DNA from 3 places in the Parabacteroides sp. AF18-52 genome. Region 3 is predicted to be linked to each of the others. Evidence: riboswitches for the same ligand, from Rfam matches in the RefSeq annotation. Region 3 holds a riboswitch; each other region holds the start of a gene.

The links. A riboswitch is a leader RNA that binds a small molecule or an ion and turns the genes downstream of it on or off. The one in region 3 is predicted to bind cobalamin.
Region 1: another riboswitch for cobalamin. It lies ahead of DWX23_RS21995 (sirohydrochlorin cobaltochelatase); the one in region 3 lies ahead of DWX23_RS06095 (cysteine-rich CWC family protein).
Region 2: another riboswitch for cobalamin. It lies ahead of nrdD (anaerobic ribonucleoside-triphosphate reductase); the one in region 3 lies ahead of DWX23_RS06095 (cysteine-rich CWC family protein).

Annotation. Positions count from the first base shown of each region.
Region 1 covers NZ_QUGR01000021.1:60,198-64,463, forward strand. Annotated here, with positions in the region: gene DWX23_RS21990 (PepSY domain-containing protein) at 1-737, opposite strand, end outside; gene DWX23_RS21995 (sirohydrochlorin cobaltochelatase) at 756-1,670, opposite strand; cobalamin riboswitch at 1,795-1,991, opposite strand; gene aspT (aspartate-alanine antiporter) at 2,132-3,829, shown strand; gene DWX23_RS22005 (bifunctional aspartate transaminase/aspartate 4-decarboxylase) at 4,010-4,266, shown strand, end outside.
Region 2 covers NZ_QUGR01000004.1:373,730-377,995, forward strand. Annotated here, with positions in the region: gene nrdG (anaerobic ribonucleoside-triphosphate reductase activating protein) at 1-289, opposite strand, end outside; gene nrdD (anaerobic ribonucleoside-triphosphate reductase) at 273-2,366, opposite strand; cobalamin riboswitch at 2,489-2,697, opposite strand; gene pgk (phosphoglycerate kinase) at 2,864-4,135, opposite strand.
Region 3 covers NZ_QUGR01000002.1:636,094-640,359, forward strand. Annotated here, with positions in the region: gene accC (acetyl-CoA carboxylase biotin carboxylase subunit) at 1-1,482, opposite strand, end outside; gene DWX23_RS06095 (cysteine-rich CWC family protein) at 1,484-1,699, opposite strand; cobalamin riboswitch at 1,758-2,040, opposite strand; gene DWX23_RS06100 (anaerobic ribonucleoside triphosphate reductase) at 2,328-4,266, shown strand, end outside.

The DNA of each region.
Region 1 (4,266 bases), on a different contig from region 3:
AACCATCTTTTCCTGTAAGGGGAAAATAACTTCTTATGGCGGTTGCGCCAGGCCAGTTGTATGGAAAGGATCAATCCTGCCAGGCACATGATACAACCGATGCCGGAACTCCATTTCACGAAGTTGATCCAGGCAACCTGATTCTGGCGGAGCGATGTGAAGTAAACCCAGTGGGGAATGGCTCCGAGCCACGCCCATAAGCGCTGGTCTTTGTCGGTGAATTGCAGGACGCGCCCTGTTTTTGAAGAAATATAGAGTTCATGGCGGCCATCATCCGCAAATGTATATTTATAGATGGGGAACTCTTCGCGCAACCGTCCGAAAGGAATCCATTGATCCAGCTTATACATCGAATCCACACGCAGGATCGGAGATGAGCACCATTGTGCTGCAGTCCGCTCGATAGTTTCGTCATTTATTGCTTCGACTGGTTGCAGAGAGTCTGCATAGAGTGTTTCGGGCGTATTCTTTCCCCGAAAATGAACCACAGGCCGGTCAAAATACATTTCCATGGAGAGTGAACGGACCTGTGCTGAATCGGGAAGAACGGACAGAAGAGTTTCCATATCCGGCAAATTTCCGTCGATAACCTGTTGCCTTTCTAATTTATCCTGTTGTGATGCTCTGGGAAATGAATGATAGATCATTACTATACCTGAAAGAAACCACATCAGAAATAAGATACTCAGAAGTAATCCGAGTATCTTATGTGTAAGTTTTAGTATTTTTCTGAACATTTAGTTTTGTGCTTGAACTTAGTCCTTTTCAGCAGCGTATTGTTTTTTCTTTTCAGTGATATTGACCATTTTATGTTTGGCCGCAAACCTGGCATGATCGATGAATAGTTTCTGGATATCCGGATTTTGTCCTAATCCTTGCATAAAGACAGACACCTGGTAACCTTTGCTTTCCAGTTCCTGCTTCATATCGCCTGCTATATCGTTGTTGGCATGGTCGCCTGCTACAAACATAAAAGGCATCAGCAGTACTTTCTTTACACCGCTGGCATCCAGTTTGGCTACCATATCATCGAAAGAAGGATAGCCTTCTACGGTGGTTACATGGTAATCGGTATATCCTTTGGATTGCAGCATATAATCCATCATGGCGTACTGTGCCGTGGCTGGTGTATACGTTCCGTGTCCGACAAGAACCGTCGCGCCTTCTTTGGCTCCGTTCTTTGCTACGGCTGCTATCACATCTTCAAAGTCATGCGGTGTATAAAGCAGCGGGTTGCCGATACGTACCTCTTTGAAATTCTTTTCCAGCGGTGCAATGTCTTTGCGAAGCGATTCCATTTCCACCCCTTCGATAATGTTGGTAGACTGGATGAGGATATGAGTATATCCGTCTGCTTTCAGTTTTTCCAGCGCTTCGACCGGATTCAGTTTTTCGATACCGCGGGCTTTCAGGCGGCGTGCTACGATGCGGGAAGTGTAGGCTTCGCGTACTTCCATGTCTTTGAAGGCTTCTTGCGCTTTCCGGTTGATCGCGTCGATGGTGAGAGCACGGGTGTCGTCATACGTGGTACCGAAATGTACCATTAATAAGGCGGCTTTGTCACCCGGTTGCATGGAGGCCAGCATGTCGGATGCCTTGAAGTTCTCGCCGTCATGTGCCCAGCACATAGGTGCGAGCATACAAGCAATAAGTAATAGTAAATGTTTCATATAATGTAAATTAAAAGGTAACGAACGAATACGACAAGCCACAATACCGGCTGTCGGTAAACATTTTCTTTTATCAAAAAGAGATTGTCCGTATGTTTTATCATTCTCCTGACCCCGGGGGAATACGATATAAATAAACCTTGGCAGGTTTCCTGACTTGCCCGGAAAGCGACCTTCCCATCCTTGTATCGGACAGTGGTGTAAGAATGCTTTCCTTATTATCGGGCTTCACAGTAGCGGGCACTGTTCCGGATTCAAACCGGATTCCCTTTTATACGATTAACGGAATGTTATCGTATCACCAAAGCGGGGACAAAGATAGAAAATTATTTAAAATAAGATGGATTTTATATTCTCTTAATTGAATCGGCCGGAACAACTTCCTTGTGGATACTGTTCCATTTACCACAATAAAACCGGACATATCGTATGTCTTAATATTAACGCCAAACAATTAATATATGGAGTGGTTTGCAGATTTACTCAAACATTATCCGGAACTGGCCATTTTTCTTACACTGGCATTGGGCTTCTGGATCGGTAAATTTAAAATAGGGAAGTTTTCTTTGGGGACAGTTACCAGTGTTCTACTGGTCGGAGTATTGATCGGACAATTGCATATAGAGATCGGTGCACCAATTAAATCGGTATTCTTTCTTTTGTTCCTGTTTGCTGTCGGCTACAGCGTAGGACCGCAGTTCTTTCGGGGACTGAAGAAGGAAGGGCTTCCGCAGATGCTTTTTGCAGCATTGATGTGCCTGTTCTGTTTGTTCATTCCTTTCATTCTTGCCAAACTGATGGGATATAATGCGGGCGAAGCTGCCGGGTTACTGGCCGGTTCACAGACTATTTCGGCCGTATTGGGAGTAGCGGAAGATACGATCAATCAGGGAAGCCTGAGCGATGCCGATAAAACGGCTATGATCAACGTGATGCCGGTGGCTTATGCCGTGTCGTATATTTTCGGTACGGCGGGTTCTGCCTGGATCATGAGTGACGTGGCTCCCCGTCTGCTGGGTGGACTGGCATCCGTGAAAAAGGCTTGTAAAGAACTGGAGGCCAGGATGGGAAATGATGACGAAAGTGAGCAGCCCGGATTTATGCCTGCAGCACGTCCTATCACTTTCCGGGCTTATAAGATAAGCAATGACTGGTTCGGTGCCGGAAAGACCGTACAGGAACTGGAGGATTATCTGGAAGGTCAGGGGCGCCGCCTGTTTGTGGAGCGTGTCCGTATCAATAATGTTATTTATGATGTGAAGCCGGACCTGATGCTCCAGAAAGGAAATGAAGTTGTCTTGAGCGGACGGCGTGAGTTTGTGATCGGTGAGGAAGACTGGATAGGGGATGAAGTGAATGATATCGATTTGCTGGATTTTCCTGCAGAGACATTACCTGTATTGATCTCCCGCAAGAAGTTTGCAGGCATGACGGTGGCACAACTCCGCAAGGAAAAGGTGATGCATGGTGTCAGTATCAAGAGTATCAAACGTGCCGGGATCAGTATTCCGGTATTGGCTGCGACCCGGATCGATCCGGGCGATATGCTCGAACTGGTCGGGACAAAGCTGGAAGTGAATGAGGCGGCTGCTACTTTGGGATATGCCGATCGACCTACGAACCAGACGGATATGATCTTTGTCGGGTTGGGTATCTTTATCGGTGGTATAATCGGTTCGCTGGCTATCCACTTCGGGGATATTCCTGTCAGCCTGAGTACGAGTGGCGGGGCGTTGATTGCCGGGTTGGTATTCGGATGGCTTCGCTCCAAACATCCGACATTCGGACGCATTCCGGAGCCTTCACTTTGGGTGTTGAATAATGTCGGACTGAATATGTTCATTGCCGTGGTCGGGATTACGGCAGGTCCGAGTTTTGTGACCGGGTTTAAGGAAGTAGGGGTGAGCCTGTTTGTTATCGGCGCTTTGGCAACGACTATCCCGTTGATTGCCGGTGTCCTTATGGGACGTTATCTCTTTAAATTCCATCCGGCCATCACTCTTGGCTGTACTTCCGGTGCACGAACGACAACTGCCGCCCTCGGTGCCGTGGAAGATGCGGTGGAGAGCCAGACACCGGCATTAGGTTATACTGTTACCTATGCGGTAGGTAATACTCTTTTAATTATCTGGGGAGTAGTAATCGTGTTGTTGATGTAGGGATAACGGGCCAGTGCCATTACTATGGCAAGACTCTGCCATGCCTTTGGCACAACTCTGCCACTACTATGGCATAACTCTGCCACTAGAGTGGCACTGGCTTCGGCTTAGGAGAGAACATACTCTTTTCATAAGAGTAAATCTGGTAAAAACAAGCATTAATTATACATTATATATAATATGGAAGATAAAAAGAAAATCGTAGTTACCCGTGAATACGAAAAGAAGATGTCGGAGATCAGTCCATTCGAATTAAAAGATATCCTGATCGACCTGGCCGATGAAAGTGCACGTAAAAGCACACACATCATGTTGAATGCCGGACGCGGCAACCCGAACTGGATCGCCACCACACCCCGCGAAGCCTTTTTCCTGCTTGGCCAGTTCGGTTTGGAAGAATGCCGCCGGGGGACTAAGCTGGAAGATGGAATGGTCGG
Region 2 (4,266 bases), on a different contig from region 3:
ATCCAACTTTTACCGGAGCGACAGTCTGACGATGCAGATATTCTGCTAATTGTTCTATATCTGCAGGTGAAGCATCTCCGCCCATGAAGCAGACGCATGTAATAGCCTTACCGTACTTCCTGAGAAGTACGGTAAGGCTATCTTCTGTCAGTGGTTCGCCGATATCTTTCAGTAAATAGGGGCTATGACAACCTTTGCATTGGTTGGGACAGTTAGATATGTTGATCGCCAACGTTATCTCGTCCGGTACTTCCTGAAAGACAATATCGTAATCAGTGTAACGTAGCATAATGTCTGATATGAGCTTCCTTCTGCCGGGGTTGTGAGAAATTACTGATACGTTTCATATAACCGATAACGCGGGTCAGATAATCCACATTCTGGCTGTGGCATTTAGGACATTCTTTCAAATAGCGTTTGTCGATATGGTTGCAATCGTTACAAATGGTATTAGGAATGTTGAATGTAAAATAATTACAACCTTCTATAGCTGAGACACGTAGTAACTGGCGGTATTGTTCTTTGCTCAGATGTTCTTCCAGATTCATGTGTAGTGCCGAACCACCGGTCAGATGCTCGATATAACGTCGGCCATGGATACGGAACTTGTCGACAACGTTGAGTGTCGTATCTTCCACGATATAGAAATAGCTGTTATAACAATCGCGAAATGTCTGATATCCTGCTTCTCTGTCCCATTTAGCATGTTTTACTCCTACATTTTCGGCAGGAATCATTTCGCAGTTGAACAAGACCTCTTTATTACGGTACTTTTTGTTGTATTTTTCTACCATGCCGAGTATTTCTTGTACAAATGTTTCATATTTAGGGTTGTCATTGATTTCGATACCCATAAACTGGGCAGCTTCTACCAATCCGTTCACCCCGATCGTAAGATACTGGCGGTTCATATTAATATAACCGGCATCGAACAGGGGGAGCATGCCTTTGGATTGTAACTGTTTCAGATTCTCGTTGTAGGCCAACTGGACTTTATGTACGAGATCGATTACCTCTTCCAGGAAGAACGGATAAAGTATACCGGACTTCACAGCATGCTGTATGCAACGGTTCAGGTTGATTGTCAATACGCTTTTAGAACCGGTAGATACCCCTCCGGCTCCCAGCGTATAACTGAAACCGTTGTCTTGTATCTCGTTGCGCAAACGGCAACAACTGCTTAACGAATCGGCATTATCGCTCATATAAGTGAAGAAGGAGTGTCCTTCGGCATACATCTCGGCCGTAAAATCCCCGTATTCCTTATCGAGTACATCTCCATCTTTCGACAGGAGCGCCATAGTCTCGACCGGGAAGGTCAGAACGTTGCGGGTACGTTCTTTGTTGAACCATTTCATGAACCGCTTTTGCAACCAGTTTAACGAATCCCAGTCGGGCTTGTTGCCGTCAGGGAATACAAAATTCTCGAAAAGACTGTTGAAATAATATTTGTCATAATAGGCAATATTCCAAAATACAGCCTGGAAGTTTCTGGCACCGGTCGGCTGGTTGATAGAATAGACTATTTGTTCGAAACAGTCTGTAATCATTTTGTCTATTGTACGTTGCTTACTGGACGAGTCTACCACATCATCGGCGTGCCGGTAATAATCTTTTCCATATTCCAATCCGACGAAATAATTCATATACATCAGAAACTCGGGAGTTGCACATGCACCGCTCAACATGCTTGAAACGATGAATACCATATTGATGAAACCACCACAGAAAGATTTCAGATTGGTTGGGGCCGTAGAGTTGCCTCCCACGGAAGCTGTACCGCTTATCAGCCAGGGATACATGGTTATACTGGCACAATAGTTGGCAAGGTTCGTTTCATCATTCTTATAAATGAAATGGTGATTCAGCAGTTCCAGGTAACGGTCCGATACTTCTTTTCCGTACATATCTTTCAACCGGTCTGTCAGCAGGCGGCGGTTCAGGCGGATAAAGTTCGATTTCGGTAACTCACCTATCAGTGTGGCGATATTTTTATTCTCTACATTGGCATTAGCGTCGTATTTACTTCCGGTAGCCGGATTGGATGCATCACAATAATCCAGTAGAAAGCGCAGTTTATCCCTAACTTCCCGGTCTTCCAGATGTTTCTGACGGTATAGCATATATGACTTTGCTACCGCATAATAATGTTCTGCCATCAAAGCAACTTCCACCTGGTTCTGAATATCTTCCACACTTGTCCCTTCGCTGACACTGATGCGGCTGAGGATATTGGTTATTACTTCCTGGGTAGCGAAACTACCTACTGATAAAAATGCTTTAGCTATTGCATTTTTGATTTTGTCAAGTGAGAATACTTCTTTTTTACCATCTCTCTTGACAATAAAAATCTCCGTGCTGATCATACTTTTTATTTAAGATTAAACAATACTTCTGTTCATGCAGTTCCGCAATGATTCCCGGAGATAAAGTGATAAATGGATCTTATAAAGGATTCATACCACTGCTTTTCACCCGAAAGCGCTGGATTCTGTCTGATTGAAATGGCAGGTCTTCTGACTTGTTTCTGTTGTAACACCTTCCCGATCTGAGACCAGTGGCATACAGAGGTTACAACATTTTTCCTTTGCAGGAATAAAACTTACAGCTACGGGGATAGTCCCTGATTTTCACAGGATTCCCTTTTAATCTTCCTCACTGAATTGTGATTCGGAAACCATTGTCGATAACAAAGATATGAATTAATTCAATATTGCAAGGAGCCATATATGGCTATGTTATTCTTCCGTAATATATCCCGGATGGGATATTATGAGGTAGTGATTATAAAACAAGAAACTCCGGTGAAATCACTTCACCGGAGTTTTATATTTAATTAGGATATTATAAACAATATCTAAAATTATTTGTACGGTTCGCCTTTAACAGCAGCGATACCCGGCAGAACTTTGCCTTCGATAGCTTCCAGTAAAGCACCACCACCTGTAGATACGTAAGAAACTTCGCTTGCAATACCGAACTTGTTAACGCAAGCAACAGAGTCGCCACCACCAACAAGAGAGAATGCACCGTTCTTAGTAGCTTCAACTATAGCGTTACCTACTGCACGAGAACCGTCGGTGAAGTTTTCGAATTCAAATACGCCTGTCGGACCGTTCCAAAGGATAGTCTTAGACTTCTTGATAACGTCAGCGTAGATTTCAATAGTCTTAGGACCAATGTCAAGACCTTCCCATCCGTCAGGAATTTCGTTAACATTAGCATATTTTGTATTTGCGTCGTTGCTGAAAGCGTCAGCAATCTTTGCGTCGACAGCCAATACAAGGTTTACACCTTTTTCTTTTGCTTTCTTCATCAGGTCAAGAGCCAGATCCAACTTATCGTCTTCAACGATAGAGTTACCGATCTTACCGCCCATAGCCTTTGTGAAAGTATAAGTCATACCACCTGTTACGATCAGATTGTCTACCTTGTTCAACAGGTTTTCGATGATTTCGATCTTAGAAGAAACTTTAGAACCACCCATGATAGCAGTAAACGGACGAGCGATGTCGTTCATTACTTTTTCTACAGCTTTTACTTCTTTTTCCATCAGGTAACCGAACATCTTGTGGTCAGCATCGAAGTAATCAGCAATCAGAGCTGTAGAAGCATGAGCACGGTGAGCAGTACCGAATGCATCGTTTACATAGCAGTCTGCATAAGAAGCCAATCTCTTTGTGAATTCTTTCTGGCTTTCTTTTACTGCTTTTTTAGCAGCTTTCTTTTCGTCGTCTGTTGCATCTTCTGCCAAACCTCTTGGTTTGCCTTCTTCTTCTGCATAGAAACGAAGGTTTTCCAGCAATAAAGCTTCGCCCGGTTGCAGAGCTGCAGCCTTAGCGCCAGCTTCTTCACCAATACAGTCGTTAGCAAACTGAACTTCTACGCCCAGTAATTCAGATACACGACCCAAAATATGTTTCAGTGAAAATTTATCAGTAACGCCTTTCGGACGGCCCAGGTGAGAACCTATGATTACGCTGCCACCGTCTGCCAGGATCTTCTTAAGTGTAGGAAGAGCGGCACGAATACGAGTGTCGTCTGTGATGTTGAAGTTTTCGTCCAATGGAACGTTGAAGTCAACTCTAACAAATGCCTTTTTGCCGGCAAAATTGAAATTGTCAATTGATTGCATAACTCTTGTATTTAAATTTCTGTATAAAATGTCTTTCTTAGCGCTCGCAAACTTACACAAAAATATTTTATTTCAATGTTACATTTGCAGAATAATTCGGTCTGTTTAGCATACAAATGGCTTCTTTTGGG
Region 3 (4,266 bases):
CTCACGCCAGCGGCTGATAGGACGGTTATCCGACGCCAACCCCGACTTGTTTTCCTCCAGGTTGATCAGATAATCGATATAGGCAGCGATCATAGCCACATTCTCGGTTTCCGTACCACTCTCACTTACCGGATGCTGTAATTGTTCCGCATTTTTCGCAATAAAAGAAGTATCATATTTCCCCTGTACAAAATCAGTCGTATCCATGATCCGGCGTAGATAGCTGATATTGGTTTTCAATCCGGTGATCTTGTATTCGTGCAGTACACGCCGCATACGTTCGATTGCATACTGGCGGTTAGTCGCCCATACGATCAGTTTGCCGATCATCGGGTCGTAATAAACCGGTATCTCATATCCTTCGTACACATAACTGTCCACACGGACACCGATGCCGTTCGGTTCCGTCAGTTGCCTGATCACACCGGGAGACGGCATAAATCCGGCTTCGGTATCTTCCGCACAGATACGGCATTCGATAGCATGGCCACGCTGGGCTATCTCTTCCTGACGGATATGGAGCGGCTCATCGTTAGCCACCCGGATCTGTTCTTTTACCAGGTCGACACCCAATACTTCTTCCGTGATAGGATGCTCCACCTGCAGGCGGGTATTCATTTCCAGGAAATAAAAATTCCGATGTTTGTCCACCAGAAACTCGATGGTACCTGCACCGGAATAATTAACGGCCTTTGCCGCAGCAACAGCTTTCTCTCCCATATCTTTCCGCAATTCAGCCGTAATAAACGGTGACGGGCTTTCTTCTACGATCTTCTGGTTACGCCGTTGTACCGAACATTCACGTTCGCAGAGATGGATCACGTTCCCGTGATTATCGCCCAGAATCTGAAATTCGATATGATGAGGCTCTTCCACAAACTTCTCCAGATAAACAGTATCGTCTCCAAAAGAAGAAAGAGATTCCGAACGGGCGGAATTATAGGCTTCCACCACCTCTTCCTCTTTATAAATAAGCCGCATCCCTTTTCCACCGCCGCCCATCGATGCTTTCAGCATCACAGGAAAACCGATCTCCTTACAAACCCGAACTGCCTCTTCCGCACTCTGCAACGGCTGCTGTGTTCCGGGAACTACCGGTACGCCGGCTTCGATCATACGTTTGCGGGCAGAGATCTTATCTCCCATCGCTTCCATCGTTTCAGGAGCCGGACCGATAAAAATAATCCCTTCTTCCTTACATCTCCGGGCAAAAGCGGCATTCTCCGAAAGAAAGCCATAACCGGGGTGAACAGCATCTGCCTTATGAAGTTTGGCTGCCTGAATAATTTTTTCAATATCCAGATAACTCTCTTTGGAGGCCGCAGGGCCTATCAGGCAAGCTTCATCGGCATAAAGCACGTGCCGGGCGGCCCGGTCGGCTTCCGAAAATACAGCCACAGACTGTATTCCCATCTCCCGGCAGGAGCGCATCACACGCACCGCGATCTCACCACGATTTGCGATCAATATTTTCCGTATCATATCAATGCTTTAAATGTTTATAGCGGGGATTCACCTCGCAGGCATAGAAATATTTCTTTATCTCATTCAAACAGGAATTGCATAAGCATCCCGGATAATGCATCTTTACATAAGCAAGCTGGAGCTCATCCAATTTCACAGGTGCACAATGACAGGCAGAGATATCGTCTACCCGGCATACAAAGGAGACCCCACAACGCGGACAATCTTTCTCCATAATCTGATAATTTTTGAAATAAACAATCTTTTCGAACCCGTATCCTAACCCACGAGGACATGAGCCTTTAATGAATGGCAGGTCTTCTGACTGACTCCCATTCTGAAGCCTTCCCGACGGAAAGTTGATAGTTGACATGTGACAGTTGACAGATAAATACGGACAGAAAAACTGTCTACTGTCAACTTTCCACAGTCAACTGAATCGTCAGTGGCATTAGTTGTTTTCAGAATGTTGAACGGAGCTTCACAGCAGCGGGACTGTCCGGGATTTACACCCGATTCCCTTTTAATCTGTATCACCCGACCAGATAATACAGAACCGATTCGGCGGCAAATGTAGAGAAAATATTACACATTTTACTCCAGATTGTGCATATTTTTTATTAGGACACATAAGAGGCTGATAATGCAATGGTTAGAAGAGAGCTCACACTTGACTATCCTTTTTGGAAAACATTTTCGACATAAAAAATATAAAAGTTTTCCACTTTTCTCTATTTCATATCTAATAATCAGAAGATTGACATAATTTAACTCGTTAAAAGTTTTCCAAAAAGAACACCATATACAGTTTAAGCATACCTTTGTTGGAGTAAAAACAACATAAATATATTATCAATTTTATCATGATACAAACAGTTATCAAACGGGATGGACGTATCGTCGGATTTAATGAGGAGAAGATAGTAACAGCGATACGAAAAGCCATGCTGCATACAGAAAATGGGGAGGATTTGCAGCTGATCCGCCAGATTACGGATCATATTTCATTCAAAGGAGAACCGCAAATGACAGTCGAAGCGATACAGGATGCAGTCGAACTGGAACTAATGAACAGTAGCCGTAAGGACGTTGCACAGAAATATATCGCTTACCGTAACCAGCGCAGTGTGGCCCGTAAAGCTAAAACACGCGATATGTTCCTGGAGATTATCAACATTAAATCGAACGATATCACGCGCGAAAATGCCAATATGAATGCAGATACTCCTGCAGGCATGATGATGAAATTCTCCAGTGAAACCACCAAACCGTTCGTCGACGATTACCTGTTGAGTGAAGAGGTAAAAGAGGCCGTTGCAAACAACTACCTGCACATTCATGATAAAGATTATTACCCGACCAAGAGCCTGACATGCGTTCAGCATCCACTGGACCGCATCCTTAAATATGGATTCTCTGCCGGACATGGCGAATCACGCCCGGCAAAACGCATCGAGACAGCCAGCATCCTGGGCTGCATCTCCCTGGAAACAGCTCAGAACGAAATGCACGGCGGACAGGCTATCCCCGCTTTCGACTTCTATCTGGCTCCTTACGTACGTAACAGCTTTATTGAAGAGATCAAGAACCTGGAAGACCTGAACGGCGTGGATTACTCACATCTGTATAATAAAGAACTGGACGACTATGTAACGCGTCCGCTGGATGGCCTGAGCGGTGACAAACGGATCATACAGCATGCTATTAATAAAACTGTCAGCCGTGTCCATCAGTCGATGGAAGCTTTCATTCACAATATGAACACCATTCATTCACGCGGTGGCAACCAGGTGGTGTTCAGCTCTATCAACTACGGCACGGATACTTCAGCCGAAGGGCGTTGCATCATTCGTGAGATATTGAAAAGTACTTATCGTGGTGTCGGCAACGGCGAAACGGCTATCTTCCCGATCCAGATATGGAAAAAGAAACGTGGCGTCAGCTATCTGCCGGAAGACCGCAACTATGACTTGTACGAACTGGCATGCAAAGTGACTGCCCGCCGTTTCTTCCCGAACTTCCTGAACCTGGATGCTACATTCAACCAGCATGAAGACTGGAAAGCGGACGATCCGCAACGCTATATGTATGAGGTAGCAACAATGGGATGCCGTACCCGCGTATTCGAGAATCGCTTCGGACCGAAGACTTCTATCGGACGCGGAAACATTTCTTTCTCGACTATCAACATCGTACGCCTGGCTATCGAATGTATGGATATCGAAGATAAAGAACTCCGCACCGCACGCTTCTTTGCCAAGCTGGACGAAATGCTGGAAATTACTGCACGCCAGTTGCATGAGCGTATGGAATTCCAGAAAACAGCTTATGCCAAACAGTTCCCGTTGCTGATGACTTCACTTTGGCTGGGTAGCGAGAAGTTAAAACCGACAGATACGATCGCTCCGGTTATCAACCAAGGAACACTGGGTATCGGATTCATCGGACTGGCTGAATGTCTGGTTGCCCTAACCGGCAAACATCATGGCGAAGACGCGGCTTCACAGGAGCTAGGTCTGAAAATTATCACTTATATGCGCGACCGCGTAAATCAGTTCTCGGAACAATATCAGCATAATTACAGTGTGCTGGCAACTCCGGCCGAAGGTCTTTCCGGCAAATTCACGGCACGCGACCGCAAGAAATTCGGTATATTGCCCGGCATAACCGACCGTGAGTATTATACCAACTCCAACCACGTTCCGGTATATTACAAATGCAGTGCCCGTCATAAAGCAGAAGTAGAAGCTCCTTACCACGCATTAACAGGTGGCGGTCATATCTTCTATGTCGAAATAGACG